DNA from 4 places in the Alteromonas sp. AWM4_230 genome. Region 2 is predicted to be linked to each of the others. Evidence: predicted binding sites of a transcription regulator. Region 2 holds the regulator's gene; each other region holds the start of a gene.
What was found. Region 2 encodes MetJ, which represses methionine synthesis genes. Its sites were predicted from a motif close to TAGACGTCTAGACGTCTA; they were not measured.

Region 1 (8,086 bases), 650 kb from region 2:
GCGCCTCTGCTCAATACCTTTATGCAAAAGTATTCTGGCATTAGCGTACAGTGCACCTTCTCAAACGAAAAGCTCGATATTGTCGAGCAAGGCCTCGACCTGGCCATCCGTATTGGCAAACTAGAAGACTCGACGCTGGTTGCCAAAAAGCTGGCTACTCGTCACTTGTTTGTATGCGGAAGTAGGGAATATTTAAAAGATAAAGGACAGCCTAAAAGTATTGAAGAGTTAAAAGCGCACTCGCTACTGGTGGGGTCACAACCCTATTGGCGTTTACTTATTGATAATAAAATTCAATCAATTCCAGTACAGGGAAGGGTTCGGTATAACAGCGGTAATGCACTATGTAGCGCCGCGATTGCTGGTTTAGGTATTGCACAACTGCCCGGGTTTTACGTGCGTAAAGCACTAGCCTCAGGTCAGCTAATAGAGCTGTTCCCCGAGTATAAAGATAAGCAAGAAGCTATTTGGGCGGTATTTCCTTCAAACAGAAATGTTGCACCTAAAATTAGGTTACTGGTGGACTTTTTAGCTCAACATCTTGTCTCAGATAGCTAAAGTGCCTGTTTTAAAAATAGTGATCGAAATATAGCGCCTGCATCTAAGTAATCTTTAATTAAGGTGACATGCAGGTGATGAAGTGCTCAATGATGAGGGAAAAATTCACGTACGCGGTGCCCGTGTACACAACTTAAAGAATATTAGTATCGATATACCGCGAAATGAAGTGGTGGTGTTCACCGGTGTATCTGGTTCAGGAAAATCTTCTTTGGCTTTCGGCACGCTTTATGCCGAGGCTCAGCACCGCTATTTAGATTCAATATCACCTTATGCCCGGCGGTTGATTGAGCAGGTGGAGAAACCTGACGTAGACGCGATTGAAGGCCTACCTCCTGCTGTGGGCCTCCATCAGCGCCGTGGCGCACCTTCCGTTCGTTCTTCTGTTGGCAGTATCACCACGCTATCTAATAGCCTGCGAATGCTTTATTCCCGGGCAGGCGACTATCCCGAAGGGCAGAACATTGTTTACGCAGACAGTTTCTCTCCTAATACGCCTGAAGGTGCATGTGAACACTGTGACGGTATTGGAAAAGTTTTTGACACACAAGCTCATCGCCTTGTACCCGACGATAGCCTTACTATACGGAAGGGCGCTGTGGCAGCTTGGCCTGGGGCGTGGCAGGGCAAAAACCTAGTAAGGGTATTGTTATCGCTTGATATTGATGTTGATATTCCATGGCGTGAACTGCCTCAAAAAACGCGCGACTGGATCCTGTATACCGACGAAATGCCACAGGTACCCGTCTATCGAAATTACAATCTAGCGCAAACTCGTAAAGCACAACAAGAAGGTGAACCTGCTAGCTACAATGGAAAGTTTATCAGCGCGCGGCGTCATGTGCTCGACACCTTCAAAACGTCTCAAAAAGAGAAAATGAAGCAGCGAATCGCTCCCTTCATATCTGTTGAAGCATGTCCAGTTTGCCGTGGAAAAAAGCTTAAGCAAAAAGCGCTGGCAGTGAAAGTTGATGGCTTAGATATTATTGATTTTTCAAGGCTGCCACTACAGCAAGTTCATGAAAAGCTTCAGGCGTTAAGAAAGTCAGTCGACGGCGATACTTCAGAGCGTGGTCAGGTAATACGCAATATTACGGGCGACATTATTGAAAGAGTGAAACCGATAATAGCGCTTGGGCTTCATTACCTGTCGTTAGATAGAAGTACAACAAGTATCTCAGTAGGCGAACTACAGCGATTGCGTCTGGCGACCCAGCTTAAATCGAACTTATTTGGCGTTGTATTTGTGATGGATGAACCCTCATCAGGTCTTCACCCTCGCGATGTAGAAGGGCTTATTCGCGCGCTTCACACTATTACCGAAACGGGAAATTCGTTGCTTGTTGTCGAGCACAATCCTTATGTTATCAAAGGCGCTAACTGGGTTGTAGACGTAGGGCCGCGAGCGGGAGTGAACGGAGGTGATCTGGTTTATAGTGGGCCGGTTAAAGAACTGGCAAGCAATAAAAGCTCCCCAACGGCAGACTACGTTTTTAACAATAAAGCCCTAAGCCAGCGTAGCAAACGCAAATCATCAAAGGCATTGCGTTTAAAAGACGTTTCCAAAAATAATGTCAGCCATGTTGATATTAATATTCCACTTGGCGTGATGACCTGTGTTACTGGCGTTTCCGGCTCTGGAAAGTCGAGTTTGATTAGCCAAGCATTAGTTGAGTTAGTCAAAGATGGTTTAAGTACAGTCGAGAAAGAAGAGAAGCGAGCGAAAGAAACGAAAGAGACGAGAAAAACGAAAGAACTGCTTACTGACGCCAATTCGCTCCTTGCTCAAGACGCTTTTTCTCATGAAACTGAGCCGCAGCAAGGCTATGTTGAAAGCGGGCTTGATGAGTTAAGTCGTATAGTTGTGGTAGATCAGTCTCCCATCGGCAGGACACCTCGTTCAACATTGGCAACCTATACCGGCATATTTGATCAAATCAGAAGTTTATTTGCTTCAACCGAAGAAGCGAAAGCCCGTGGGTACGATGCGGGTCATTTTTCGTTTAACGTCGCAAAAGGGCGGTGCCCACATTGTGAAGGCTTGGGCGTGGTATCGGTAGAACTACTGTTTATGCCGAGTGTTTATTCCCCCTGTACCGTTTGTAACGGACAGCGTTTTAACGATAACGTACTGGAAGTTGGTTACAACGAACACTCTATCGCTGACGTACTATCGCTTACGGTTGAAGAAGCACTATCTATATTCAAGAGTAATCAAGTCATTACGCGGGGGCTTCGAACGCTAATGAATGTAGGGCTTGGCTATTTAACTCTGGGGCAAAGTGCTACTGAATTATCAGGCGGCGAGGCGCAGCGCATTAAATTAGCGTCAGAACTTAAACGTGCTCAAAATGCTAATACTCTTTACGTGCTGGATGAACCTACAACAGGTTTACACCTTTCAGACACCTCGCTACTTATGCAGCATTTAACCACGCTAGTTGAAGCGGGGAATACGGTGGTGATGGTTGAGCACAATATGCAGGTGGCTGTGGCTTGTGACCACATTATAGATATGGGGCCGGGCGCTGGTGATGAGGGGGGAGAAATCGTTGCTGAAGGTAGCCCAGAGGAGGTTGCTAAGGTTAAACAAAGTGCAACAGCCCCATTTTTGAAGGCGAGCTTGCTCTAACAAAGGCTTTCACTGAATGAGTTCGGTTTAAATGATCGTAGAAATAAGTACTTGTTTAAAGCTACTTAAGTACAAGTAAGCCAATTTAGAAACTGCTTAAACTGTATTTGTACCTCAAAAAGAAATATTAATTAAAGAGTGTTTCATATTTTGCAATACAGTGTGGTGAAAACTGCGGTTGACTTATAGACGTCTATACGGCAAATTGCTTGTATGAAAAAGATTCTACTTACTCGCACCACCATTATGTTAATTACCACCTTAAAAAGGGCGGTCGCTGACTAGTGCAAGTAAGCAAAAGACAACGAAAGCCCGCCTAACACAGAGCGGGCTTTTTTTTACACACGTTTTAGCATGCGTAACCTTAAGGAGCAGCATATGAAAGTCTTAAAGTTTGGGGGTTCTTCTCTAGCCGATGCACCGCGATACATGCGCGTTATGGAAATTAGCACGGCAACCCACCAAACCGACGGTGCTGCGGTTGTACTCTCTGCCCCAAAGGGGGTAACGAACGCGCTTTCACTACTTTGTGAACAAGCAGCCGCGGGTGAAGATTTCCAGCCATTATTCGATAAGTTGAATGACACGGTCACAGGCATTGCCAACGACCTGAACGATGAACTCGACGGATTTGAACACGCAAGCGTGGTGGAATTTATCAATAGTCACTTATCAGTATTAAAACAGCACCTTGAAGGCATTAAACTGCTCGGCGTTGCGCCAGATAATGTTGCTGCTGGTATTCTTAGTATTGGCGAATACATCTCGGTTACGCTCTTTAGCGCTATGTTATCGGCTAAAGGCATTGCAAACCGCGTTATCGACCCAGTTAAATATGTGCTTGCTGAGGGCGATTACTTAGACAGTATTGCCGACGTATCGCTAAGTAAAGCGCGTTTTTCAGATGTGCCTACCGATGGCAGTGAGTTTTTGGTTATGCCTGGCTTTGTAGCTGTTAACGAAGCAGGCGAAAAAGTAACGCTAGGACGTAATGGCTCTGACTATTCAGCGGCTATTTTAGCGGCGTGTATAGACGCTAGCTGCTGTGAAATTTGGACAGACGTAGACGGTGTGTATAACGCTGACCCCAATCAAGTGGAAGGCGCGGTGCTGCTAGACAAGCTTACTTATCAAGAGGCGATGGAGCTGTCTTACTTCGGTGCCAAGGTGCTTCACCCTAAAACTATCGGGCCTATCGCCCAGCATCACATACCTTGTTTGATCAGAAATACGTTGAACCCGGCAGCGCCTGGTACGTTAATCAGTAATGAGAAAAGCGAAGTGTGGACGTCGGTGAAAGGTATTTCACAGCTTGATAACGTCACCATGTTCAACGTTGCAGGGCCAGGCCTTAAAGGCATGGTGGGTATGGCGAGCCGTGTGTTTGAGGTTATGTCGAACGCTAATATTTCAATTAGCCTTATTACGCAGTCATCTTCGGAATACTCAATTAGTTTTTGTATTCAAAGCAAAGACGCCAGCCGTGCATTAACGCTACTTGAAGATGCTTTCGCGCTAGAGCTGCAAAATCAATTGCTAGATCCTATCGAAGTACGTCACGATCTGGCCATTGTTACTTTGGTAGGCGATGGTATGCGTCAAACCAAAGGTTTGGCAGCGCGATTCTTTAACTCACTAGCCCAAGCACGAGTAAATAACGTTGCTATCGCACAGGGCTCTTCAGAACGCTCAATTTCCACAGTAATCGAAAGTAAGCGTGCTAAGAAAGCGGTTAAGGTTATTCATCAGAATTTTTTCTCTGACCGCCATACCATAGACGTATTCCTAGTAGGGTGTGGCAATGTAGGCACTGAACTGCTAGGTCAGATTGAAAAACAACAGCCAGCACTTTTAAAACGTAATATTCAGCTGCGCGTTTACGGTATAGCAAATAGCCGTAAATTGCTGTTGAACAGCCAAGGTATTGATTTAAGCAGCGATTGGAAAGCGGCCCTGGACTCTGCAAGTGAAGGCTTGAGTGTAGAGCGCTTGCATCAGTTCGCAAACGATACCAGCTTGGTCAACCCAGTCATTGTTGATTGTACAAGCCATGAAGCCATCGCTAATCAGTACGTTGATATGATGGAAAGCGGCTTCCACGTAGTAACGCCTAACAAAAAGGCGAATACCAGCGCTATGTCTTATTACCGCAAGTTACGTAAGACTGCACTTAATACGAATCGCCAATATTTGTATGAGACAACAGTGGGCGCGGGCCTTCCTGTTATCGACAACCTGCAAAAACTATTCAGTGCAGGTGATGTGCTGCATCGTTTTGAAGGTATTCTTTCAGGCAGCTTGTCTTACGTATTCGGTAAGCTTGAAGAGGGCATGAGCCTGTCGCAAGCGACACAAACGGCCAAAGACAACGGTTTTACCGAGCCAGATCCTCGCGACGATTTAAGCGGTATGGACGTTGCTCGTAAGTTGCTTATTATGGCCCGTGAAGCCGATTTAGAGCTTGAGCTTTCTGATATAGAGATTGAGTCGGTACTGCCTTCGGGATTTGCAGAAAACTGTTCTATCGACGAATTTATGCAGCAGCTACCCGAGTTAGATGCTGCGATGAATGATAAAGTTGAGGCGGCTAAAGCGGAAGGCAAAGTGCTTCGCTATATTGGCAGCATTGAAGATGGAAAGTGCAAAGTTAGTGTACAGGCCGTCCCTGCTAGCAATCCGCTTTCTCAGGTGAAAGACGGCGAGAATGCACTGGCGATTAATAGTGACTACTACAGTCCAATCCCTTATGTAATTAGAGGATATGGTGCAGGTGGTACGGTAACGGCGGCAGGGGTATTTGCCGACATTTTACGCACTATGCCGTGGAAACAAATGGCGCATTAACCGCTAAATAACGCAAAGCATGCTTTGCGTAATGGGTAAGTGGCTAAAGTAAGAAATTCGAAGGTGTGACTTAGGCCAGTGATTTATCGCGTTAAGTCGCAAGCGAAGTAAGAGAAATTATATGAAAGCATTCAAGGCCTTTGCGCCGGCATCAATTGGAAATGTAAGCCTAGGCTTTGACGTACTGGGCGCAGCGCTTGCGCCGGTTGACGGTACTAAGCTCGGTGATGAAGTTGAAATAAAAGCGGCTGAGTCATTTTCATTAGAAACGGTGGGGCGCTTTGCTCACAAGCTTCCGGGCGATGCGGATAGCAATATAGTTACTAAGTGCTATCACTATTTTTGTGAGCAAATGGAAAAGGCTGGAAAGCCAACCTCTCCTGTTGCACTAACGCTACATAAAAATCTACCTATTGGTAGTGGTTTAGGTTCAAGCGCAAGTTCTATTGTGGCAGCGTTTGCGGCACTTAATGCTTACTTCGATACGCCATTTGATGAAGATACGCTACTTATTATGATGGGTGAGTTAGAAGGTCAAATAAGCGGTAGTATTCACTTTGACAATGTTGCGCCATGTTATTTAGGTGGCATGACTTTGATGACAGGTAGCGATGCGCCGGTCACTCTGTCTCTACCTCTTAACGATGACTGGTACTATGCAGTTTGCTATTCGGGTATTAGCGTATCCACAGCCGCAGCGCGTGACATCTTGCCTAAGCAGGTGGATATGGCGACGGCGCTTACCTTTGGTCGACAACTTGGCGTGTTCGTACACGCACTGCATGCGGGTAACTTTGACTTGGCGGCGTCGGTAATGAAAGATGTTATTGCCGAGCCTTACAGAAAATCGCTATTGCCAGGTTTTGATGAAGCTCGCGCGTTTAGCGAGCAAGCCGGGGCACTAGCTTTTGGCATTTCGGGCTCGGGGCCTACGGTGTTCGCTGTATGCCCAAGCAAGGCGCAAGCGGAAGAAGTCGCGGCATATTTAACCGCGAACTACATCCAAAACGAAGATGGCTTTAGCCATGTGTGCCAAATACCAAGCCAAGGTACTACTATTTGTTAAAAGCACATGTATTTGTTAAAAGCACATGATTTCTTAAAGTCATAGTAACTTTTAAAAGCAAAAAGATTATTTAAAAGATTGAAAGGGCGAAGTATTTGCCCACATAAAAAGGTAACAGCAAGTGGAATTGGTAAATTTAAAAGATTCATCGGACACAGCAAATTTTGCTGAAGCCGTTAAGCGCGGCTTAGGTAAAAACCAAGGGCTTTATTTTCCAGAGCATATACCAACACTAGATAATATCGATGAACTGTTGGAAAAACCGTTTGTCGAGCGCAGCATTGACGTGCTTCGCGCGCTCATCGGTGACGAACTGAACAATGGCGAACTAGAAGAAATTGTTAAAACCGCATTTGCTTTTGGTGCGCCGGTTGAGCAGGTTAATGATAATGTCTACAGCCTAGAGCTTTTCCACGGTCCAACGCTGGCATTTAAAGATTTCGGCGGCCGTTTCATGGCGCAAACCCTTTCGCGCATCAGCGAGGGCAAGCCAGTGACTATTTTAACCGCAACATCAGGTGATACAGGTGCCGCAGTTGCTCACGCGTTCCATGGTATTGATAACATCAACGTGGTTATCTTGTTCCCGAAAGGAAAGATTAGCGCGCTGCAAGAAAAGTTATTCACTACGCTAGGCGGTAACATTCATACCGTTGCTGTAGAGTCAGACTTCGATGCATGCCAATCGCTAGTGAAAACCGCGTTTGACGACCCTGATGTGCGTGAAGGTCTTCACTTAAACTCAGCAAACTCAATCAATATTAGCCGTTTGTTGGCGCAGGTTTGCTATTACTTTGAAGCGGTAAGTCAGCTGCCTAAAGAGAAGCGCGATCAGCTTGTTATATCAGTTCCTAGCGGTAACTTTGGTAACCTGACCGCAGGCATGATTGCTAAATCTTTGGGTCTACCTATTAAGCGTTTTATCGCGGCAACTAACCTAAATGATACGGTACCTCGCTACCTTAAAACTGGCGAGTGGGACCCTA
Region 2 (8,086 bases):
GAGCGTACACCTAGCATGTGGCAGATAGCATAGCTTAACTCACTGCGATTTAAGGTATAAAAGTGGAAGTGCTTCACCCCTTCTTTTGCAAGAACTTTCACTTGGTCCATGGCAATGTTAGCGCCTATTAGGTTACGAGTGGCTTGATCATCTGCATCAAGACCGTCGAACATTTTATGTAACCAGCCCGGAACGTGCACGTCTGTAAAGCCAGCAAATCTTACTAACGTTTGGTAGTTAGTCACAGGTAAAATGCCTGGAACTATGTCTAAGTCTACACCTGCGGCGGCTGCACGGTCTCTAAATCGCAGGTAAACACTGGTGTCGAAAAAAAACTGGGTTATCGCTTCGGAAGCGCCAGCTTCTGCTTTGCGTTTAAGGTTTAGCAAGTCGAACTGCGCATTTGGCGCTTCAGGGTGTTTTTCCGGGTAGGCGGCAACTGAAATGTCAAAATCGGCAACGTCTTTTAGTAAGGCAACTAAGTCAGAGGCATACATCTCTGTTTTGTCTACCCCTTTGGGCAGGTCGCCACGTAGGGCGACAATACGGCGAATACCAGAATCCCAGTAGTCTTTTGCAATTTGTGTAAGCTCATCGCGACTAGCGTCAACACAGGTTAAGTGAGGAACTGCCGCCACACCAGTTTGCTGTTGAATCCGTTTTACCACATCGTGGGTTCTGTCACGCTCACCGCTATTGGCGCCGTAAGTAACTGACATGTAGCTGGGCTTTAACGGTGCTAGGCGCTCAACCGACTTCCACAGGGTTTGCTCCATGGCTTCCGTTTTAGGCGGAAAGAATTCAAAAGATACATCAATATCACGCAGTTCCGACAGGGACTGGTTTAATGCATCGATACCTTGTGCGTAAGAAACCATGGTTTATACTCTCAAAAATGTTATCTTATAGACGTTTAGACGTCTAAATTAAAGAATATATGTCTAGACGTCAAGAAGTTTACACTGCTCAATTGACCTTTTCGTGAACTTGTTTAGAATTTCTCTTCATAATATAAAAAGAGTAGACCGAGTTAGTACAATGGCGGAATGGAACGGTAAATATATTCACCCCTACGCAGAGCATGGGAAAAAGAGCGAACAGGTAAAGAAAGTCACTGTCTCTATACCTATTAACGTGCTTAAAGCACTTACTGATGAGCGTACCCGCCGCCAAATCAATAATTTGCGTCACGCCACTAATTCGGAACTGTTGTGCGAAGCTTTTTTACACGCGTTTACCGGGCAACCTTTGCCTAACGACGATGACCTGCGTAAAGACAATCCTAATCGCGTGCCGGCTGAAGCTAGGCGCATTATGGAAGAAATGGGCATTGATCCAAGCTTCGAAAATGATGTGTCTGAAGACGACTGATATCTAGCATTAAAGAGAAACGGCGCTGTGTTGTAAGGCTTTGCTAGTTGATAGCCTACAACACAGCGCCGTTTTTTATGTACTTGTATTCTTTAAGCGCACTTTTTAGCAAATATTGGTTGAGCGTTAACCCAAACATTTTAAGCCTTGTGCGCCAGAACTTTATTCTTCTGGGCTTTCAGGTACTCGTGCAACACCAGACTCAATAGCCGCCTTAGATACGGCGGTAGCTATACGCTCGCACAGACGTGGGTCCATAGGTTTAGGAATAATATACTCCTTACCAAATGTCAGACTATCGCTTTTACTCGCTGCCAATACTTCCTGTGGTACAGGTTCTTTCGTAATAGCACGAAGAGCTTCTACTGCCGCTACTTTCATCTCATCATTAATGGCTGTAGCGCGAACATCTAAAGCACCGCGGAAAATAAACGGAAAGCACAGCACATTGTTTACCTGATTAGGATAGTCTGAGCGGCCAGTAGCCATAATCAGGTCTTTACGCACTTCGTGAGCAAGTTCAGGCTTTATCTCAGGATCTGGGTTAGAACATGCAAATACAATTGGGTTTTCAGCCATCAAAGAAAGCGCTTCTGGCGGTAAAACATCAGGGCCTGATACGCCAACAAAGATATCTGCGCCTTCCATTACATCTTCAAGGGTGCGCTTATCAGTATTGTTAGCAAACAGCTTCTTGTGCTCAGTTAAATCTTCACGACGAGTGTGGATAACGCCTTTTCTATCTAACATGTAGATACGCTCACGCTGGGCACCACACTTAATCAGTAGCTCCATACAGGCAACCGCTGCTGCTCCGGCACCCATGCAAACAATTTTAGCGTTCTCTATATTTTTGCCCTGAATTTCTAAAGCGTTAAGCATACCTGCGGCGGTTACAATAGCGGTACCGTGTTGATCATCATGGAATACTGGGATTTTACAGCGCTTAATGAGTTCTTGCTCAATTTCAAAGCACTCCGGCGCTTTGATATCTTCTAGGTTAATACCACCAAACGTATCAGCAATATTGGCTACAGTATTAATGAACTCTTCGGTCGTACGATGCTTTACTTCAATATCAATGGCATCTAGACCAGCAAAGCGTTTAAACAGAAGAGCTTTACCTTCCATTACTGGCTTTGAAGCTAATGGGCCTAAATTACCTAAGCCTAAAATCGCAGTTCCGTTACTGATAACAGCGACCAAGTTACCTTTGCCCGTATACTTGTAAGCGTTATCTGCATCCTCGGCGATTTCTCTCACCGGCTCGGCAACGCCCGGGCTGTAGGCAAGAGCAAGGTCGTCGACGCTATCGGCTGGCTTAGATAGCTCTACGCGAATTTTTCCAGGTGTGGGTTTGGCGTGATAGTCGAGTGCGCGTTGTCTAAAATCTGACATGTAAAAAGGTATCCTTAGATGTAGGGTTCATCGGTATTTTTGTTCACGCTCTGTAGCTATTTTATTATCGTTGTAGTTATAGATAGATAAACATAAGCGCGTTACAACTAACTAATGACAAAAGTTATTATAAATAGTTGTTAGCACTAGTGTGGTACGTTGGAAACTGCAGACCTAGCGTTAACTCTTCCTGATTTCCCTAACATATCGCTGTTGATATAGGTCTAACATTTAGACCTGAATTTATATCCAAAAGCGCCACAAGCCTTAGCAGTTAAGCATTATTCATAAAATTAATGCTCACTATCAAGGTGCCGATCGCAACTCTAACACAGCCAATCACTGTGTACATATCTGATCAGAATTCTCAATTACCAATGTAGGGTAGGCATACTAATTAGACCAGTAAAATAAGTCTATAATTGTCATTCATAAAATCTATTTTGAAGTCTCATTTCATTTTGAAGGTGTATTATAGGCGCGGGTGCTAAGATGGCTAAGATGCTTATCGATTTATATTCGAAAAAACAGTATTGGATAATATTTCACAAAGATAGACCTCTTTATTTTCACTATTGTTTTTCTGATAAAATACGATAAATGGCCTCTCAAACTCGTTTTGAAGACAAAGAATATGACAGAGAAAAAACTAATCGCAGTGCTAACAGATGTGTGTGAAAACGTAAAATCTGACGATAATGGATTCGTATGGCTTACGCATTTAGGACCTTGGAAAGCGCCGAAAGTTATTGCCGTATTTAATACGGAGCAAGAGAAGCAGCAAGCATTGATTAACGGTTGGGATATGGACTTCATAAACCAGGTGAATATAGCCCTAGAATCGATAAAGTCTATTCCAGCTGGAATTTATTTCGACAGTGAGGAAGCGTGTGAAAAACAAAGTAGAGGGGACTGGGATAAACACTTGTCAGGAGTCGAAAAACTTCATTAATTATAATGAGTGTTTTGATCTCAAGTGTAAGCGATATTGATATGATCAATTAGCTTTGATTAGAGGCGCTTGCATAAGTGGAAGCTATTCAATGTTAGTTTACTAACGTGAATAGTTATCTCTGGACAATAAAAAAGCGCCATGAAGGCGCTTTTTTCGAACTCGATATCAGGCTTACTTTTTGCCCAATGCACCGAAACGCTTCTTGAAGCGATCAACACGACCACCAGTATCAACGTTACGTTGCTTACCAGTGTAGAATGGGTGACATGAAGAACATACGTCTAGGTTAATATCTTTACCAAGCGTAGAACGAATCTTCATTACGTTACCACATGAGCAAGTAGCTGTGATTTCTTCGTATTTAGGGTGGATATCTTGTTTCATTGGGTTACCTCAAATAATAAGGCCGTATCGCTATACAACCCGAAGTCGCACACCATACGTTACTTAGTTCAAATGATAAGTCGTTCAAAGAACAACCCATCGCAAAAAGAGCGGCGCATAATATAGGATGGATGTGGCATGATCAAGTGGTTTTTGCCCAATTGTTAAACAAAGCAGCTTGGCAAGAAGGCTACCCAAGAGAGCTAAACAAAAAACATTCCTTTTATGCTTTAACGTAAAGTATGTTTAAATATTTGTCTTTCAAGGCTAGGCCCATTAGCGTCAATAGTAAAATTGTGCGCTATAGCAAAATGTGTAGCTAACTGTTAGCAGCGCAAACTGCTGTAATATATGGGTCTGCAAGTAGCTTCAGTATTATTAGTTTCAATATAAGAAGCTTAGTAAGCGCATTACGCGCTGTAACAGCCATCAAGTAAGGTAGAACGTTCGCAATGGCCTTTATCCAAGTTGCCGTGCCAGTGCCACTGCGCCAACTTTTCACATATACCCACGACAACGCACTCAGTGCGGGTGTAAGAGCGGTTGTGCCTTTTGGCCCCCGCAAACTGGTGGGTGTGGTCGTTGAAACCCTCCAAAAACCTGAAAGTGAAATTGACAACGTCGACAAGTTAAAAGCTATCGAGTCGGTACTTGACGATAGCCCCATTATAGATGATGTGTTGCTGAAAATGGCACAGTGGCTGTGGCAGTATTATCACCATGCGCCGGGTGAAGTACTGCACGCCATGTTGCCTGTTTTATTACGCAAGGGCGAGTCGGCCGCGCCCACACCACAAGACATGTTAATGCTTACCGAAGAAGGTATGCAAACGGCTGCAGACACGTTATCGCGGGCGCCTAAGCAACAAGCTTGCTTTGCTGCACTGGCTGGCGGAGCGTTATTAGCGTCGCAAGCACGAAAACAGTATGGTGCACCTGCGGTCAAAGCGTTGGTCGATAAGTCACTGGCCAGTATAGAAGAAGTCGCACCTGAATTTAAGCCAGGCAGTTGGCTTTCCTCGTTATCGCTTTCTGAAAAGCCAATTCCAGACACTGAACAGTCAGTTGCCATTGCTGCGCTTAATCGTCAGCAAGGCAGCTTCGCGGTAAGTTTGCTTGAAGGGGTTACCGGTAGCGGTAAAACGGAAGTCTATCTTCAGGCCATTGAACCCTTACTGCGTGAAGGTAAACAGGTGCTAATCTTGGTGCCAGAAATTGGGCTTACACCTCAGACGGTGTCTCGTTTTGAGAAGCGCTTTGGCATTGCGGTGGGCGTTTTGCATTCTCAGATTTCTGATAAAGAACGTTTACATGTTTGGCAGCGTGCAAAAGCCGGTGAACTCGGCATTATCATTGGTACTCGTTCGGCTATTTTCACGCCGCTGCATAACCCCGGCATGTTGATTGTGGATGAAGAGCACGACGAGTCGTTTAAGCAGCAGGATGGGCTGCGCTACAACGCTCGTGATTTAGCTGCCATGCGTGCCAAGCAGCATAAGATTCCTCTTTTACTTGGCAGCGCCACGCCCGCGCTTGAAACACTTAATAATGCGTTAAGCGGTCGCTATGCCCATTTGCAATTAACCAAGCGAGCGGGAGGTGCGAAAAGCACCCATCAGCATGTGTTGGACGCGCGCGACCAACCTATTCATTACGGCATTTCACAAGGCCTGCTAACGATAATGCGCCAGCATATTAGTGCGGGGAATCAAGTTTTGGTGTTTGTAAATCGAAGAGGTTATGCGCCAGCGCTGCTGTGCCATCACTGTGGTGAGACCGTAATGTGTAAGCGCTGTGACCGACCTTATACCGTACATAAAGCGCAAAACCGTTTACAGTGTCATCACTGCGGCGGTATGCGTTCAATGCCTTCAAACTGCGAGGCTTGCCATCACAATGAATTAGTTACGGCAGGTACGGGGACCGAGCAAGTGGAGCAAGGGCTAGCAAGCTTATTTCCCGGCGTTAAACAGGTAAGAATAGACAGCGATACTGTGCGGGGTAAAGACAAGCTTCACCAAACCCTTGATGCTATTAATCGCCAAGAGTACCAGCTGCTGGTAGGTACACAGATACTGTCAAAAGGTCACCATTTCCCTCATGTAACATTAGTTGCTGTGCTAGATTGTGATGGTGCCCTTTTTAGTGCCGATTTTAGAGCGCCAGAAAAGCTCGCTCAGCTTGTTACTCAGCTTGCTGGAAGAGCCGGACGCGCCAGCAAACCTGGTGAAATGTGGCTTCAAACCCACAATCCTCATCACCCTTTGCTACAAGATTTAGTGCACAATGGCTATGGGCATTTCGCGCGACACGCTTTAATGGAGCGTAAGGCAGCAGGGTTACCCCCTTTTATTAGCCAGTTTGTTATTCGCGCAGAGGCTACCGATAGCAGTTTGGCTTATCGCTTCCTACAGGAAAGTAAGCAGGTGTTTAATCAACAACACGCCATTGATATAAACGGACCGTTTCCTTGTTTAATTGAAAAGCGGCAAGGCCGGTTTCGGTTTATGCTGGTATGCAGCCATGAAAAGCGTGCGCCGCTTCATAACGCGCTGCGTTTGGCGCTGCCATTTTTACAGGCGTTACCACAGGCTATGAAGGTAAGGTGGTCGATAGATATCGATCCTACCGATTTCAGTTAGCTTGTTGGGTAGCAATACGTTAAAATTTTAACAAGATTGAAGAGGCTGAAACACCAGCCCTTCTAATAGACTTGGTATATGACGTTTTCTTACGCATACAAACAACGATAACAAGTAGGAATATTGCCGACTATGGCTCAACGCGATTATGTCTCTCGTGGACGCTCCCCTCAAAAAAAGAAGCCCGCTGGTAAAGGCAGAAAGCCGGCCACAAATACGCGATCAAACGCACAAGCTAACGCCCCAGTTTCTGGGAAGCTTCCTATCGTGCGTCTTATAGGCATTTTCGCTTTAGTGATTGGCTTCGGTGTATTTTTATGGTCGATAAAAGACAATGTAGAAGACGACGTAGATACTCAAGCTTCACGACCTGTTGCCCCGACAGAAGAGTCTTTACCTGAGCTGCCTGAAGAAGAGTGGGAGTACATTAAGACCCTGCCAGGGTATGAAGTAGAAGTTGAAGTAAGAGAGCAGGAAAAGTCTGACAAACGCTATCTTATGCAGTGCGCCTCATTTAGAACCCGCGCCCAAGCTGAAGAGATGAAAGCTAAAATTGCATTTCAGGGTTTAGAAGCTCTTATCAGACACAGCACCGGCAGCAATGGCGATTGGTTCCGCGTTATTCTTGGCCCATATGAATCTAAGCGCGATGCGGAAAAAGCCAAGCATAGTCTGCGTAAAGTGAACATTGCCACATGCCAAATTTGGTACTGGAATTTGTAGCAGTTCATTGTAGGTGACACTTAATGCGCTGCATAGCGCGTAGCGGAAGTATGTATTTACAAGGAAGTATCAATGGGTTTTGCCATCACCGAACAACCAGATTACGCCGCTTATAGCATAGAAGAGCTTGAAGACGTTCTGGAAAATATCGATAAGCAGGCCTTTCCAGAGCGCTATCAGGCAGCGAAGAACGAGCTCGATTCTAGGCGAGCTACGCTGCCATTTGATGATGATGCGGATAGCGCCCTTCAAGACGATCACATTTCTCGACCCAAATGGTCTGAACTACACCTGATCACACGCATATCGAACATTACCTTTTTGGTACTTATCGGCGCTTTGTTTGTAACGGTTTTCACCAATTTTATCGTGATCAATGCTTGGCTAGACAATTCGAATTGGGCCATTGCTCTTCTCACTGTTGTTTATAGCGCCTTTTATTACCTCACTATTTTCGTTGATAAGCGACACGCACAGTTTGTGACTAAAGATTTGCGTGGGAAAATGACGTTATTTGGTATGCCGCTATTAGCCTTTTTCTTATGTTTTAGTTTTGTTGATGTGGCATTGCCCTACACAATTCATTTAGCGTCCGACAAACAAGAGATAGAAC
Region 3 (8,086 bases), 3.2 Mb from region 2:
AACGCCTACAGGGCCATTCCAAACAATGGTGCCCGCATTCTTAATAATATCTTCTAACGCTTTTGACGAGTCTGGACCGATATCAAAAATCATATCGTCGTCTGCAACGTCACTGACTACTTTAAGCGTCGCTTCGGTATTCTCATCGAACGCTTTGCCTACTACTACGTCAGTCGGCACTGGAATATTACCGCCATTTGCTTGTGCTTCATTCATAAGCTGCGTAGCTTGCTCAGTTAAGTCCATTTCAACCAGAGACTTACCTACATTGTGTCCTTGCGCCGCAATAAAAGTATTAGCAATACCACCGCCAACAATCAGCTGGTCTACTTTTTCAGCCAATGTTTTCAACACAGTCAACTTGGTAGATACTTTAGAGCCACCCACAATAGCAACCATTGGGCGCTTAGGGTTGTCTAGCGCTTTACCCAGTGCATCTAATTCAGCAGCAAGTAATGGGCCAGCACAGGCTTTTGGCGCGAATTTAGCAACGCCATGTGTAGACGCTTGTGCACGGTGAGCGGTGCCAAAGGCATCCATGACGAAAATATCGCAAAGTGCTGCATACTGTTTCGCTAACGTCTCGTCGTCCTTCTTTTCGCCGTTATTAAAACGTACGTTTTCAAGGATAACCAATTCGCCTTCGCTAAGCTCAACACCGTCTAGGTAGTCTTTAACAAGCTTAACCGGTACGTCTAGGGCATCATTAAGGTAATCAACAACAGGTTGAAGAGAGAATTCGTCCGCAGGCTCGCCTTCAGTAGGACGGCCAAGGTGAGACATCACCATAACTGCTGCACCAGCGTCTAGTGCTGCTTTAATCGTAGGAATAGATGCTTTGATACGCGCATCTGAAGTTACTTTGCCGTCTTTTACCGGCACATTTAAGTCTTGTCTAATTAGTACGCGCTGACCATTTAGGGCCATATCGCTCATGCTTGGAATTGCCATCGTCTTTCCTATGTTAATTTAAATTCAGTAGAGCGTGTTTCAACAAGTCAAACACGCTCAAATTAACTGTGAAAGCTGCGCGGGCTGGTGCCACCACCCCTTGGCAGCATCAATGCTTTATTTTGCGTCGAACATCACTTTAGCGGTATCGAGCATACGGTTTGCAAAACCCCATTCGTTGTCACACCACACCAGTGTTTTAACCAGCTGTTTGTGACTGACTCTTGTTTGTGTGCCATCTACAATACACGAGTGAGGGTCGTGATTGAAATCTACTGACACCAAAGGCTCTTCGGTGTAGTCCAAAATGCCCTGTAAACGCCCCGCTTTTGCATTGCGAAGGGCTTGATTCACTTGCTCAATAGTTACCTTAGACTGAAGCGTTACACTTAAATCCATGGCAGTAACATTGATAGTAGGCACTCGAACCGCAATAGCTTCAAACTTGCCCGCAAACTTAGGCAGAATACGCTCTATACCGGCAGCGAGGCGGGTATCAACGGGAATAATCGACTGACTCGCGGCGCGGGTTCTGCGCAAATCTTCGTGATAAGCGTCGATAACTTGCTGATCGTGCATAGACGCGTGAATGGTTGTGATCGTACCACTTTCGACACCGAACGCAGCATCTAGCGCTTGAATAACCGGAACAATACAGTTTGTGGTACAAGAGCCGTTAGAGACTAATTTTTGTTCACTGGTCAACGTGTCTTCGTTGGTTCCAAAAATGACCGTATTGTCTAAATCTGGTGAACCGGGTGACGAGAAAAGCACTTTGCCAGCGCCAGCATCTAAATGCGCTTGCCCCGATGCTCTGTCATCAAATTTCCCCGTACACTCAAGCACAATATCAACGCCCAAGTCTTTCCAGGGTAGGTCTTTAATATCGCTTATCGCGAGCAGTGTAATATCGTCGCCTGCCACATTAAGCGTATTGTTTTCTAAGGCCACATCAAAACGGAACCGCCCGTGGGCGGTATCGTATTTAAGTAAATGTGCTATGCCTTCGGGTTTAGCAATGTCGTTAATGGCCACTACGTTGAATTCGTTGTTGCGCCCGCTTTCATACAGCGCACGCAACACGTTGCGACCAATGCGACCAAACCCATTTATGGCAATATTTACCATAGGCTTATCTATTACCTCTTACAGAGACAGTGCAGCCTCTACTACAGCGTCAGTGGTAATGTTGAAGTGCTTAAACAAATCGCCAGCAGGCGCAGACTCACCAAAGGTGTCCATGCCCACGATAGCGCCATTAAAGCCAACGTACTTGTACCAGCTGTCTTTAGACAGCGCTTCAACCGCTACGCGTTTAACAACGCTAGAAGGCAGTACGCTTTCACGGTAATCAGCAGATTGACGGTCGAATACGTCAGTTGATGGCATAGACACTACGCGAACGGCTTTGCCTTGCTCGGTAAGTTTCTCTGCGGCTTCAACGGCTAGCTGAACCTCAGAACCGGTACCAATAAGAATAAGCTCTGGCGTACCTTCGCAGTCTTTAAGTACGTAACCGCCTTTCGCGATATCGGCCACTTGTTGAGCCGTTCTTTCTTGCTGCGCTAAGCCTTGACGTGTGAAGATCAGCGTTGTTGGGCCGTCAGTGCGCTCAATAGCAGACTTCCACGACACAGCAGACTCAACCTGATCACAAGGACGCCAGTTATCAAGGTTAGGAGTCGCACGTAGCGCAACCACCTGCTCTACCGGCTGGTGGGTTGGGCCGTCTTCACCTAGACCAATTGAATCGTGGGTGTAAACGAAAATTGCAGGCTGCTTCATTAGCGCTGCCATACGTACCGCATTACGTGCATATTCCATGAACATTAGGAAGGTTGCACCGTACGCCTTGAAGCCACCGTGAAGGGCAATACCGTTCATCATGGCCGACATACCAAATTCACGTACACCGTAATAAATGTAGTTACCTGATGCATCGCTTGCTTCAACGCCTTTGCTGCCTTCCCAAATAGTTAGGTTAGAACCTGCAAGGTCGGCAGAGCCACCTAATAGCTCTGGAAGTAGCGGCCCAAATGCATTTAATGCATTTTGTGACGCTTTACGTGAAGCAATGTTTTGTGGGTTAGCTTGAAGTTCAGCAATAATTGCATCTGCTTTATCGCTGAAATCTGCTGGTAATTCGCCATTTACACGACGTTTGAATTCTGCTGCAAGCTCTGGGTAGGCGGCTTCGTATGCAGCGAAAGCGTCGTTCCACGCGCTTTCCGCTTTTGAGCCTTTCTCTTTGCCATCCCAGCCCGCGTAGATATCGTCTGGAATTTCGAACGCGCCGTGGCTCCAGCCAAGCTTTTCACGTGTAGCGACAATTTCGTCATCACCTAACGGTGCACCGTGGCAAGACTCAGTACCTTCTTTATTAGGCGAGCCGAAACCAATGGTGGTTTTACAACAAATAAGTGTAGGCTGCGCCGTATTCGCCTGCGCCTTTTCAATGGCAGCTTTTACTTGTTCAGCATCGTGACCGTCAACGCCTTCAATCACTTCCCAGCCGTAGCTCTTAAAGCGTGCTGGAGTATCGTCGGTGAACCAGCCTTCAACTTCACCATCAATTGAAATGCCGTTGTCATCCCAAAATGCGATTAACTTACCAAGGCCTAGTGTACCGGCCAGTGAACACGTCTCGTGAGAGATACCTTCCATCAAGCAGCCATCACCTAGGAACGCGTAGGTGTGGTGGTCTACGATAGTGTGACCGTCTTTGTTGAACTGTGCCGCTAACACTTTCTCGGCAAGCGCCATACCCACTGCGTTACTGATGCCCTGACCTAGCGGGCCAGTGGTGGTTTCAACGCCTGGCGCATAACCATATTCTGGATGGCCTGGCGTTTTTGAATGCAATTGACGGAAGTTCTTTAACTCTTCAATTGGCAGTTCGTAGCCTGAAAGGTGAAGAAGAGAGTACAACAGCATTGAGCCGTGACCATTTGAAAGCACAAAGCGATCGCGGTTAGCCCAAGATGGGTTTGCAGGGTTATGTGATAAGAAATCACCCCATAGTACCTGTGCGATATCAGCCATCCCCATTGGGGCACCTGGGTGACCAGATTTAGCTTGTTGAACGGCGTCCATGCTTAATGCACGGATAGCATTGGCGAGTTCACGACGAGAGGGCATGTTGTCTCCTGATTTATTTTGTATCTTTTGGTACCACGGTAGTAATTGATGTGAGCACTGGGGAACATCAATTGTCTGCTCTTGCTCTACTTCTAGGCACTTTTGAATGTGAGGCTATTCTTACCCATGCCACCTTTCAGTTCAATGGATTTTCATTGCCATTATCGAAAGTAAATCCAAAAACATCAAAGAAGCTTACAAAGCCCACGGCATTACCGATAACACTTATATGTCTTTGTCTTTGTTATACATCGAAATAACCCCAAAAATGATCGGGTTATGTCAACTATTCGTAACAAAGAGACTTTTAGACGTCTAGAAGTAAAGACTGGTATTTATAACTTGTTTTAGTACAATATACGACTATTTTGATAATTTAACGCTTACGGAGCATTTATGGCCACGCATTTATTCACATCCGAGTCAGTGTCTGAAGGACATCCGGACAAAATTGCTGATCAGATCTCAGATGCGGTTCTTGACGCTATATTAGAACAAGATCCTCGCGCTCGGGTGGCCTGCGAAACGTATGTAAAAACCGGTATGGTTTTAGTAGGTGGTGAAGTAACCACTTCTGCATGGGTAGACATTGAAGAACTTACCCGAAAAACTGTTAAAGAAATTGGCTACACGCATTCAGATATGGGCTTTGACGCCGATTCATGTGCGGTATTAAACGCAATCGGTAAACAGTCTCCTGATATCAATCAAGGTGTTGACCGCGCAAGCCTAGAAGAACAAGGTGCGGGTGACCAAGGCCTGATGTTTGGTTACGCGAGCGACGAAACTGATGTATTAATGCCGGCGCCTATCACGTACTCTCACCGCCTTGTTCAAAAACAAGCGGAAGTACGTAAATCTGGTAAGCTAGACTGGTTGCGCCCAGATGCGAAAAGCCAAATTACTTTCAAGTATGAAAACGACAAGCCTGTAGGCATCGACGCGGTTGTACTTTCAACTCAGCACTGTGATTCAGTAAGCACTGAAACAGTACGTGAAGCGGTAATGGAAGAAATCATCAAGCCAGTACTACCAAGTGAATGGATTGATGGAAATACGCGCTTTCACATCAACCCAACAGGTCGATTCGTTATCGGTGGTCCAATGGGCGACTGTGGCTTAACAGGTCGTAAAATCATCGTAGACACTTACGGTGGTATGGCTCGTCACGGTGGTGGCGCGTTTTCTGGTAAAGATCCATCTAAAGTAGACCGCAGTGCAGCATACGCGGGTCGTTACGTTGCTAAGAACATTGTTGCCGCGGGCCTTGCTAAGCGCTGTGAAATCCAAGTGTCTTATGCAATTGGTGTGGCAGAGCCAACGTCTATCAGCATCGATACCTTTGGGACTGGCGTTGTAGATGAGAAAACACTCGTTGCATTAGTGCGCGAACACTTTGATTTGCGCCCTTACGGCCTTATCCAAATGCTAGATCTTGAGCGCCCAATTTATCGCCCAACAGCTGCATACGGTCACTTTGGTCGTGACGAATTCCCATGGGAAGCAACAGATAAAGCGGAAGCGTTAAAAGCATCGATTTAATACGATAAGCCATTAACGCTCTTTGAAAACGCCGTTAGCTTGTTACGCTTTACATTGAAGCTATGCAACCTAGCGGTGTTTTTTGTTGAGTCTTTCAGGTGAGACAAGCTAGCCCCCTAAATTAAATACGGTAAAGCCTATTTCCATCCTTTGTTTTTGCAGCTATGCTTAAATAACGAACACACTATCGCTTGTAGTTTCTGGTTGTTTACAAGCCATGATAACAACAACTTGGGCTCTTCCATGAATGTAGTTTCCGGTACTCTTATAGCGTTCACGCTGGCTGTCTCAATAACAGCCTTACCTGTGTTCGCGAATGTAAATGATACCCTCTACAGCCCAATTCAATTTAAGAGCAAGAAGATAGCTCGGTGGCAGCTAAACAGTATGTACCGCGTTCAATCTACGACCGAAACCTACCTTTACGACAACAGTTATACCTATCCAGCGGGCTCACAAGGTATGTTTAGCGCCAGCCGGCGTTTTAACACCTGGGTGCCTCAAAAGGTTTATGCGACCTACAAAACAAACAATACCGCTTTTCAACATTATGCTGAGTGGCTTTATTTACCGCACGATGTGGGTACTTTTACGCGATTAGGCTGGCTACTTGGCCAAAGCGAAGGGTTAAATATGGCCGTTGAGATTGAGCATAGACAAGTTGGAGAAGAAGAGAATATGGCGCTTTCATTAGGTGTTAATTACCTGTTCTAGAAATATCACTACCTTTAGCTTTTCGAACGCCTCGATACCAAAATTGACGCACCCTAACAACAAATGCAATACAGAATCATTTCTGAGTGAGTGCCATTGTTTTAGCATAGGTTTGCTGAATTATCATTGCATCTGAACTCGCCCGATGACGCTTAACGTCTAGTTCAGCGGAAAGACTATTTTTTACGTCATGCCAGTTATCCATTTGAGACTCACTCAATATATATTCAAGGGCGCGGCAGGTGAACGACATTTCAATTTGCGCAGCCGAGAACAGCTTTATAAGCCAAGGGTTATCTACCACCCACCCGTCACTGTATACAACTGTATTCCCCAGAAAATTATTAAGCTCAACGCACACCTTATGAGGTTCCTCGCCTCGTGCTTGTAACATTTGTTGAGAGATGCCATGAAGCGATTCTGCTTTTGTATCCCAGTGTACCCAAGAGTCAAATGGCCTTAGTAGCTTGCACCACTTTGCACCATCATAGCGCACAATGCCTATTTCTATGGGGTAACTTGCCGCCCCAAATCCACTTGCTTCCACATCTATAATTGTAGGCAATGTTGTATTTCGCACTTATACTCCAAACTACTGTTCTCCTTAATTTGTGTTAGCAAAAGAGAATATCCTTCTCACTGGCACAGGTATTTTTATTTTTCATCGTGCTCTGCGCTCTCACATAGCTGCTCACCTAACAAACATTAAGCTTCACTCCTTGTGTTTAATAGCAGAATCGTGCCACATTGGTTATTCCAAAAAGGAGAGTGAACGCAAACTCATAGAAAGACTGCTTACATAACAAGCAAATTTAGACTAAAGGATAATGCGTAAATAATAAAACGCCCTGCACATTGCTATACACTTTTAAGAGTAGTCAATCAGGTAGCTAATTCATGCGTGTATATCTTCTTCTATCAGCGCTCCTCTGCTTTATATCCTTTAATTCATGCCGAGCTGACAGTACTCAAGAGCCTTTAATTATTGGTATTGATGCAGACCTCTCGGCGGTTGCTGTAGAGGGAGGCGTTGCTATTACTCGAGGCGTAGAGCTAGCCGTTGAGGAAATTAATGCGAATGGAGGGATACTTGGCCGTACACTCAAAGTGATTGCGAAAGATCACCGAGGAAATCCTGCTCGCGGTATTTACAACATTGAACAGTTTGCGCAAATGCCAAACTTGCTAGCCGTCGTTGGTGGGGTACATACTCCCGTGGTGCTTGCGGAAATTGATATTATACATGCTAAAAATATTCTCATGCTGGTTCCCTGGGCCGCCGGCACGCCCATAGTAGACAATGCTCACTCACCCAATAATGTTTTTCGAATCTCAGTACGTGACGCTGAAGCAGCGTCTGTACTGATAGACTTTGTAAAATCCAGAGAGTTATCTAATGTCGCTTTGATCTTGGAGCGAACAGGATGGGGACGTTCCAACCTTGAGTCTTTAACTAAAGCGGCACAGGAACAAGGGGTGAACATTAGCGCAACCTATTGGATTAATTGGCAACAGAAAGATTTTTCTGAAGATGCTAAGGCGATAAAAGATTCGAAGGCGGACAGTGTAATATTAGTTACCAACGTACCTGAAGGTGTGGTTGTTGTAGATGCATTGGCTGAACAAGGCCTAAGCTCGCTCCCTGTTGTTTCTCACTGGGGTATAGCGTCAGGTCAGTTCGCATCTCAATTAGCCAACCCTATCAATCAGCACGACATATCAGTTCTTCAAACGTTTCACT
Region 4 (8,086 bases), 790 kb from region 2:
TACATAGCAGATCAGGTTATTTGGCCTATTCAATTTGTTGATGCGGGCAATGACTTACCTCAACTGTATGAACATATCGAAAAGAATAGCCTTCAGGTGGCTAACTTTTTAGAAGAGAAGGGCATTTCAGCAGAAAGTATTACCATTGGAAAGCCCGAAATAAATGACAAACTAGCACAGCAGTATGGAAGTAGTGAAAAAGCGCCATTTCGCTACAGCGCCATTCAAACCGTTACTGTCTTTTCAAATGATGTCGAAAAAGTACGAGCGCTCATGCAGCAAATTGGGGAGTTAATTAAAACCGGTATTGTATTATCAGACCAAAGCTACCGCGCTCAGCCCGACTATGTGTTTACCCGCTTAAACGAAGTAAAGCCTGAAATGATTGAAGAAGCTACCCTTAATGCGCGAGAGGTGGCGGAAAAGTTTGCCAAAGATTCAAAAAGTACATTAGGTAAAATTAAACGCGCCAACCAAGGGCAGTTCAGTATTTCAAGTCGCGACAGTCATCATCCTCACATTAAGAAGGTGCGGGTAGTGTCTACCATTGAATATACGCTTGTAGATTGATATTCATGCTATGCTAAGACTGGCAACGTGAATTGACTAGACACGGCGAGTTCACGCATTTGTGCACTTTATGTATTAGATTACTGCTAATGTCTAGTGGCTAGATTTGCGGGTATACGTTTTAATTTAAAGAAGTGCTGAGTACTTCAGCGCTTAACGCTTATTAATTAAGGTGGCAAGCCTGAAATGAAGGACCCTAAAGCGCAGTCCCAGCAGCTTGAATTTTTCGAAATTCCAAGCCCTTGTATTGGTGTCTGCGAGTCTGGTCCAAGAGGGTTTTGTAAAGGCTGTTACAGAAGTCGAGATGAACGCCTTTATTGGCTCAAAGTTGATGATGCGACAAAACGAAAAATAATCAGTGCGTGTGTAAGACGTGAAAAAGCCGTATTGGCGAAGTTACGCAAAGCGCAAGAGCTAAAAAGTGAAGAGTCAGCCGAACAATTTTCTCTTTTCAATGAGCCGCCTGAAAGAAGTTAAAAAGAGTTAGAGAATTTTTGATGTTGTTAGATAAGTATGTTTCGTATGCTACAAAATCGTTTACGTTACCCGATATATGCGTTCGCTTGCGCTCAACGCTAGATGATCCTCGCTCTAGTATCGAAGAGATTGCTGTATTAGTTAGTGCCGACCCTTCGCTTACTGCTAAAGTTTTACGGCTAGCCAATAGTTCACTTTTTCGTTTTCCCTCTCAAATCGCGTCTCTGACAAAAGCGATTAACGTAATAGGTGGCGAAGCGCTTTATAATTTAGTGATTGCTGAAACGGCAACCACTGCTTTTAAGCACTTCGATACATTGCTAATTGATTTAGACAAGCATTGGCATGCCTCTGTTTATTGCGGCATGGTCGCGAAAAGTCTAGCGATGCGACTGAATATTCGCGGCGCTGAACGTTTTTTTGTAATGGGAATTCTTCAGAATCTAAGTGAGCTCATTGTCGCTAAGAAAGAACCCAAGCGTTATGACGATTACCGTCACGCCAAAAAAAGCGAGTTGCCACATACTGAACAGTTAGCTCATTTCGGTTTTACGTTTGCACATTGTAGCGGTATCATACTGGAAAAATGGCACTTGCCTATTGGTTTGTACTATCCGATATCATTTATGAACTACGAAGCAAAGTACGCTTCTGATGTTGATATTTGTGTCCTTGCTCTTGCTAGTCGAATAACGCTTAGTCAACTTGATAAAGAAAGTTATGCTGACATTGAACTTTTTACGCCTGAGATAGCCAATACAGTAAGTCTCGATATGGAAGTGATAAGTAATTCAATTGAATATGCTGAGCAAGAAACAGCAAAAATTGTCTCGCTTATTCACTGAGCTTTCAGTGCCTCAATTCTGTTATAGCACTGATAAACTGTAAAACACAGTAAAGTTCTTCCAGAGGATTGGTATTATAAGCGTCTTATTTAGACGTAATCTAATAACTAAAAAGCTCGACGTAAAATCAGATTATGTTCACAAAAATCTTCCGGCCGCACGTTGTTGTAGGTGCTATTTGTATTGGTATGTGTTTCTCAGCACATGCAAGGGACCTTATTGAGACCCTTTATCACGCCGATTTTACTCCAGACGCAGATGACGAAATTCCCCGTTTTACAATGGATGGAGAACTGGGTGTTCTTCTCAATACAGGCAATACGTCTGCTGCGAGTGTGAAAGCGGCAGTGAATGCCGATCATGAAACCGAAAATTGGAGCAGTGTTTATTTTGCTGAGCTGCTCTACAAAGAAAGCGGCACGCCTACCACAGAGCGCGACATAAGCGCACAGCGCTTTTTTACCAGCGCGCAATTCGACTATAAGCTACTTACGCCAGGCCGCCGCCTTTTTATGTACGGCGACTATGAAGATGATAAATTTACAGGGTATGAGCACCGAGCTTCATTAGCCGCAGGTTGGTCCCAGCGCGTTTGGCGAAACGAAGACAGCGAATTTCGTTATAGTGTAGGGCCTGGATACACCTTTATCGAAGCAGAAGAAGACAGCGATAATCTTGTTAACGACGGGGTAATAGTACGCGCATCAGCCGAGTACAAATATCACTGGAGCTCGGGTGCCAAACTGCGTCAATTTGTGAGCACAGAAGCTGGTGAAGAAAATACCAAGTCCCGTTCTGAAACCTCGCTTTCTGCAAATGTATTCGGCTCATTAGCGATGAAGCTTTCGTTTATACTAAATCATGAAACCGACACCCCTGAAGATGTCGCAGCGTTAAGCACAGAGACATCTGTAGCATTGGTCTATCAGTTTTTTTAGTCAATTAGTGTAAATTTAAGGCTTAAAACAGGCTTTTTACCGCGGGTGGATTGACTGAGAGCGTTGAAAATGTACACTGCGCACCATTGTTTGTAGCGTTGGTTTATTTTTCGACGCTATTTAGCTGACCTCTTTTAAAACTCGTGTTGTACCGCCTTGCAGTACTTAAGGTGTCGTGTACAACGAATGGACCGATAATCAATAGGATTGTTCAATGAAAAAGCAAGTGCTTGCATCTCTAGTTGCAATTTCTCTTTCTCCTGCCGTATTCGCTCAAGCTAAAGAAGTAAAACCTTTCACAATGGAAGGGGAGCTTGGCTTCATATCTACATCAGGTAACACTGAGACGACTTCAATCAGCGCGGGTATTACCGCACACCAAGAGTTAGAAAATTGGAGCAATGACTACGCCCTTGAAGGTCTATACAAAAAAGAGACTACAGAAGATGATAATGGCGAAGACGTTGAGTACACATCTGCGCAAAAGTTCTTCGGCTCGGCGCAGGGTAACTATAAGCTAGAAAACCCTGATAACCGTTTATTTGCCTTCGCATCATATGAAGACGACCGCTTTAGCAACTTTAACTACCAAGCAACGGTAGCAGCGGGTTGGAACCAAAAAGTGCTAGAGAATGATCGCCACACTCTAGAATATTCAATTGGTCCTGGTTACTCGTTCATCGAAACACAAGAAGATGAAAATCTTGATAGCATGATTGTTCGTGCATCAACAGCGTATTCTTGGAAAATTTCTGACACTGCTAAATTTACGCAAACCGTGAGTACTGAAGTGGGCTCTGACAACACGAAGTCACGTGCTGAATCTGCACTTACTGCTACGATCAGCGGGAACCTTTCTATGCGTCTTTCGTTCAAATTAGATCACAACACTAACGTTGATGAAGACGTAGAAAAACTTGATACAGAAACTGCAGTAAGCTTAGTTTACAACTTCTTTTAAGCTTTGCTGAAGCGCCTTGACTGCTCGGTTGTGCGTTGAGGCGGTTAAATGTTTTACCTAGGTAATTCCTTTATACACTGATGCCATAGTGTTGTTGGAATAGGCGCTAGAACCAGTGCATTGCTAAGTAAAACAAAAGTACAGATACAAAAAAACGCTGCAAATTTGCAGCGTTTTTTTTAACTAAATATCAAGCAAGTGTTTTATTAAACGTTTTGTTTAATGAAGGATTCTGGTCTTAATAGTGCCGTCTATTTGTTGAAGTTCTGCTAGTGCTTCATAGCCACGATCTTCTTTAACATCTACTACTACATAACCAATTTCAGCATTAGTTTGTAGATACTGAGCTTCAATATTGATGTCTTTTTCCGCAAAGGCTTGGTTAATTTGCGTAAGAATGCCCGGCTGGTTTTTGTGTACGTGCAGCAAACGCGAACGACCTGTGTGCTCAGGCAGTGATACTTCAGGGAAGTTAACTGCCGACAACGTAGAGCCGTTATCGCTGTATTTTGCTAACTTACCCGCTACTTCAATACCAATGTTTTCTTGCGCTTCCTGCGTGCTTCCGCCAACGTGTGGCGTAAGAATAACGTTGTCGAACGCGCGAAGCGGCGATTCAAATTCTTCAGTATTAGACTTAGGCTCTACTGGGAATACATCAATTGCTGCGCCATTAAGGTGACCGCTTTCCAGTGCTTTGGCAAGTGCGTCAATATCAACCACAGTACCGCGAGATGCGTTAATAAGAATGCTGCCTTTCTTCATTTGAGACAGCTCTTTTTCGCCAATCATATCTTGGGTTTGCGGCGTTTCGGGAACGTGTAGTGATACCACATCAGAGGTATTAAGTAGCTTTTCAAGCGACTTCACCTGAGCTGAGTTACCCAGCACTAGCTTGTCTTCGATATCGAAGAATTGAACGCGCATACCAAGGTGCTCAGCAAGAATACTTAGCTGTGTACCTATGTGGCCATAGCCGATAATACCTAAAGTTTTTCCGCGAGCTTCGTACGAACCTACTGCGGTTTTTTCCCATTCACCGCGGTGAGCTTTGGCGTTTTTGCTAGGCACTTGGCGAAGCAAAAGAATAATTTGCCCAAGAACAAGTTCTGCAACCGAGCGAGTATTAGAAAAAGGCGCGTTGAAAACGGGAATACCACGGCGCTGCGTAGCTTCAAGATTAACCTGGTTGGTACCAATGCAGAAACAACCAATAGCAACAAGTTTTTGTGCCGCATCAACTACTTTCTCGGTAATCTGTGTACGTGAACGAATACCAACAAAGTGGGCGTCTTTAATCTTCTCAATTAACTCATCTTCAGGAAGAGAGGTTTTGAGAAATTCAATGTTGCTATACCCATTGCTTTGTAGTGTTTCCAAAGCACTTTGGTGAACACCTTCCAACAACAAAATTCGGATTTTATCCTTCTCTAATGAAACTTTGCTCATGAACTCGCTATCTCTCGCTGATTTAATTGGGGTTTCTGGCAGTGCCAACCATAGCATCTCATAAATTCTCAGTAGCTAACATTTAAAGATGCACTACCTTATTTGCAACAGAGCCTTGGTTTAGCGCCTGCTATCTAGCGTTTTAGTTACGCTAATTGCTCTAATAAAAAAGGTTCATAACCTTAAGCAACATAAACATCTAGCTGCAAAAATATCATTAATTAAGACATCTAGACGTCTAAACGGAAATTAACAGAAAACGCGCTAAGTTAAAAGCAGTATTTCGCTTAGCTTTTCAACAAAACACTAGAATAGGGGCGGTTAAGCCGCCCGTATCACTTAAAGGTTTCAACACCATTGTCGGTTGCACTTAACACGATATCTGCGCCACGTAGCGCAAAAATACCGTTAGTTACTACGCCCGGAATATTATTGATTTTTTGCTCTAACTCACGTGGGTTTAGTATTTCAAGATTGTGAACATCTAAAATAACGTTACCGTTATCTGTCACAACGCCTTGTCGATACTCGGGGTCGCCACCCAGTTTTACCAGTTCGCGAGCGACAAAAGAGCGAGCCATTGGAATAACTTCTACAGGAAGTGGGAAGTCACCTAAAACAGGTACGCGCTTACTTTCATCTACAATGCAAACGAACGTGGTAGCGGCACCGGCTACAATTTTCTCGCGGGTCAGAGCGGCGCCGCCGCCTTTAATCATGTGCTTGTGTTCGGTAACTTCGTCGGCACCGTCAATATAAACTGAAAGGTTGCTAACTTCATTTAACTCGAAAACTTCAATGCCCAAGGCTTTCAAGCGCTCGGTAGATGCCTCTGAACTTGAAACCGCGCCTTCAATTTTGTGCTTAATTTTGCCCAGTTCTTCTATGAAAAAATTAACAGTAGAGCCCGTACCCACACCGACAATACTGTCTGCTTCAACATAGTCGATGGCTGCTTTGGCTACGGCTTGCTTTTTTTCGTTCTGATCCATGGTTACTCTCCAACTTATTATGCTTGCAAGTGTAACTTATAAGTGCACATGAACCCATAAGTTCATAGGTTCAATTTGATATAGTGAAATTACGGTTTAGTGAATATAAGTGTGCGAGAAGGGGTAACGATAGCATCCAGCGGCACATCCCACGGGGCAACGGGCAGGGCATCAACTTCTTGCACATCGTGAGCGATACCTACCAATTTTGGCGTATGCTGGTTTAAGGCCGATTGAGTATTCAGCTTGCGTTGTGTAAAGCTTAAGGTGCGGTCGTAATAGCCCCCACCCATACCCAAGCGGTTACCGCTGGTATCAAAGCCCACTAGTGGCATAAGAATAACATCGCATTGTGTAACAGGTATAACAGCTTCACAGGACAATGCAGGCTCTTCAATATTATATTTGTTATAAATCAACAAAGAATCGGGGGTATAAGATAAAAAAAGCAAGTGCCCTTTGCATACAGGGTGTAGCACAGGCAATGCGAATTGTTTGCGCGAGAGCTGCCAATTTGATTCGATGTAGTATTTTAAGTTTACTTCGCCATCGTTAACCAAGTACCCGGCTACAGTAGTTGCGCTATTAACAAAGGAGAGGGTGTTTAGCTGAGCGGCGATGCACTGGGCAGCGTCTTCATGGCGTTCATCAGGTAAACTACGGCGTGCTTCGCGAAGCTTTTTGCGAAGTTGGGCTCTAGCTTGCTGTTTTTCTGGTGAAACGCTTACTTGCATATTGGGCAACCTTGCTTGGCGTGAAGGGCCGTTAGTGGTTCTTCTGCCCTAAATAGTGATTCAGTACACGAACCAACTCACTATTGTCTATGGGTTTGGTTAGTACGTCATCAAGACCTCGCTCTCGCAAATACTCTGACTCAGTTATTACGTCAGCGGTTAATGCTACAACAGGTAAGCTTGGCTTGTGAGCTTTTATCTGTGCCGTCGCTTCGTCGCCTTGAATGCCGGGTAAGTTAAGGTCCATTAGCACTAGGTCGACAGGATTAGATCTAGCGTATTCAACCCCTTCTTCACCTGTGCTTACCACAGAAAGCGCCACGCCTAATTTTTCAAACACGGTTTGAATAACCACTTGGTTTATATAGTGGTCTTCAACCACTAACACGTTTGCAGATTTATCAATGTTAACTTGTGCTACAAAGCTCTGTGGTTGTGCCTCAACGAACTGATTCGCACTTAGCGCATCGGCGGGCAAGGTTACGCTTATGCGGGTACCGTGATTTAATTTACTGCTAACTTTAATCGTCCCATCCATAAGCTCGATAAGACGCCTGGATATATTTAAGCCTAAGCCAGTTCCACTAATCTCTTGCGCGTTACCCATCCGTTCGAAAGGCTCAAAGAGTCGCTTTTGATCGTCTTCGCTAATACCAATGCCTTCATCTATGACATTGAATATAACTTTTCCACCCTTGTATTTTACTTGCGCTCTTACAGACTTATCTTTATTGGTAAATTTAATGGCGTTAGACAGTAAATTTAGTGCAACCTGTCCAAACTTGGTGTCATCAAAAAATAGCGAGTCGGGCACCGATTTATCAATGCTGGTGGAAAAGGTAATACCGCTGTCTTCGGCGCGAATCTTAGTTAACGAAAAAAGATGTGTAAAGAAGTCGCTTGTATTCACCGCTCGTGCCATTACGCGCATTTTACCGGCTTCTATTTGCTTGATATCTAACACCGAATTTACAATTTCTAGAAGCCTTTCGCCGCTTTGGCTTACATGTGAAAGCGGGGTGGTAAAAGACGGGGGGAGATCTAACTTTTTAGCTTCGCCTTCAAGAAGACGGCTGAACGTGTTTATAGCATTAAGTGGTGTTCTGATTTCGTGGCTAAC

Region 1: thrA (bifunctional aspartate kinase/homoserine dehydrogenase I) is a predicted target of MetJ. The motif match lies at 3,377-3,394, and genes of this name have one in related genera.
Region 3: metK (methionine adenosyltransferase) is a predicted target of MetJ. The motif match lies at 4,398-4,415, and genes of this name have one in related genera.
Region 4: serA (phosphoglycerate dehydrogenase) is a predicted target of MetJ. The motif match lies at 5,472-5,489, and genes of this name have one in related genera.

The regions. Positions count from the first base shown of each region.
Region 1 is NZ_JBSWTB010000001.1:1,561,098-1,569,183, forward strand. Features, by position in the region: gene ACXACS_RS06645 (LysR substrate-binding domain-containing protein) at 1-558, shown strand, start outside; gene ACXACS_RS06650 (excinuclease ABC subunit UvrA) at 641-3,190, shown strand; gene thrA (bifunctional aspartate kinase/homoserine dehydrogenase I) at 3,569-6,034, shown strand; gene thrB (homoserine kinase) at 6,156-7,100, shown strand; gene thrC (threonine synthase) at 7,222-8,086, shown strand, end outside.
Region 2 is NZ_JBSWTB010000001.1:911,411-919,496, forward strand. Features, by position in the region: gene metF (methylenetetrahydrofolate reductase) at 1-878, opposite strand, end outside; gene metJ (met regulon transcriptional regulator MetJ) at 1,039-1,371, shown strand; gene ACXACS_RS03940 (malic enzyme-like NAD(P)-binding protein) at 1,534-2,769, opposite strand; gene ACXACS_RS03945 (hypothetical protein) at 3,404-3,721, shown strand; gene rpmE (50S ribosomal protein L31) at 3,896-4,108, opposite strand; gene priA (primosomal protein N') at 4,561-6,750, shown strand; gene ACXACS_RS03960 (SPOR domain-containing protein) at 6,883-7,473, shown strand; gene ACXACS_RS03965 (hypothetical protein) at 7,546-8,086, shown strand, end outside.
Region 3 is NZ_JBSWTB010000001.1:4,107,525-4,115,610, forward strand. Features, by position in the region: gene ACXACS_RS17675 (phosphoglycerate kinase) at 1-951, opposite strand, end outside; gene epd (erythrose-4-phosphate dehydrogenase) at 1,069-2,079, opposite strand; gene tkt (transketolase) at 2,098-4,089, opposite strand; gene metK (methionine adenosyltransferase) at 4,486-5,631, shown strand; gene ACXACS_RS17695 (hypothetical protein) at 5,875-6,345, shown strand; gene ACXACS_RS17700 (3'-5' exonuclease) at 6,422-6,925, opposite strand; gene ACXACS_RS17705 (ABC transporter substrate-binding protein) at 7,243-8,086, shown strand, end outside.
Region 4 is NZ_JBSWTB010000001.1:1,700,174-1,708,259, forward strand. Features, by position in the region: gene ACXACS_RS07190 (SIMPL domain-containing protein) at 1-570, shown strand, start outside; gene ACXACS_RS07195 (DUF1289 domain-containing protein) at 757-1,047, shown strand; gene ACXACS_RS07200 (HDOD domain-containing protein) at 1,068-1,892, shown strand; gene ACXACS_RS07205 (DUF481 domain-containing protein) at 2,027-2,830, shown strand; gene ACXACS_RS07210 (DUF481 domain-containing protein) at 3,045-3,791, shown strand; gene serA (phosphoglycerate dehydrogenase) at 4,011-5,240, opposite strand; gene rpiA (ribose-5-phosphate isomerase RpiA) at 5,576-6,232, opposite strand; gene ACXACS_RS07225 (5-formyltetrahydrofolate cyclo-ligase) at 6,322-6,966, opposite strand; gene ACXACS_RS07230 (ATP-binding protein) at 6,998-8,086, opposite strand, start outside.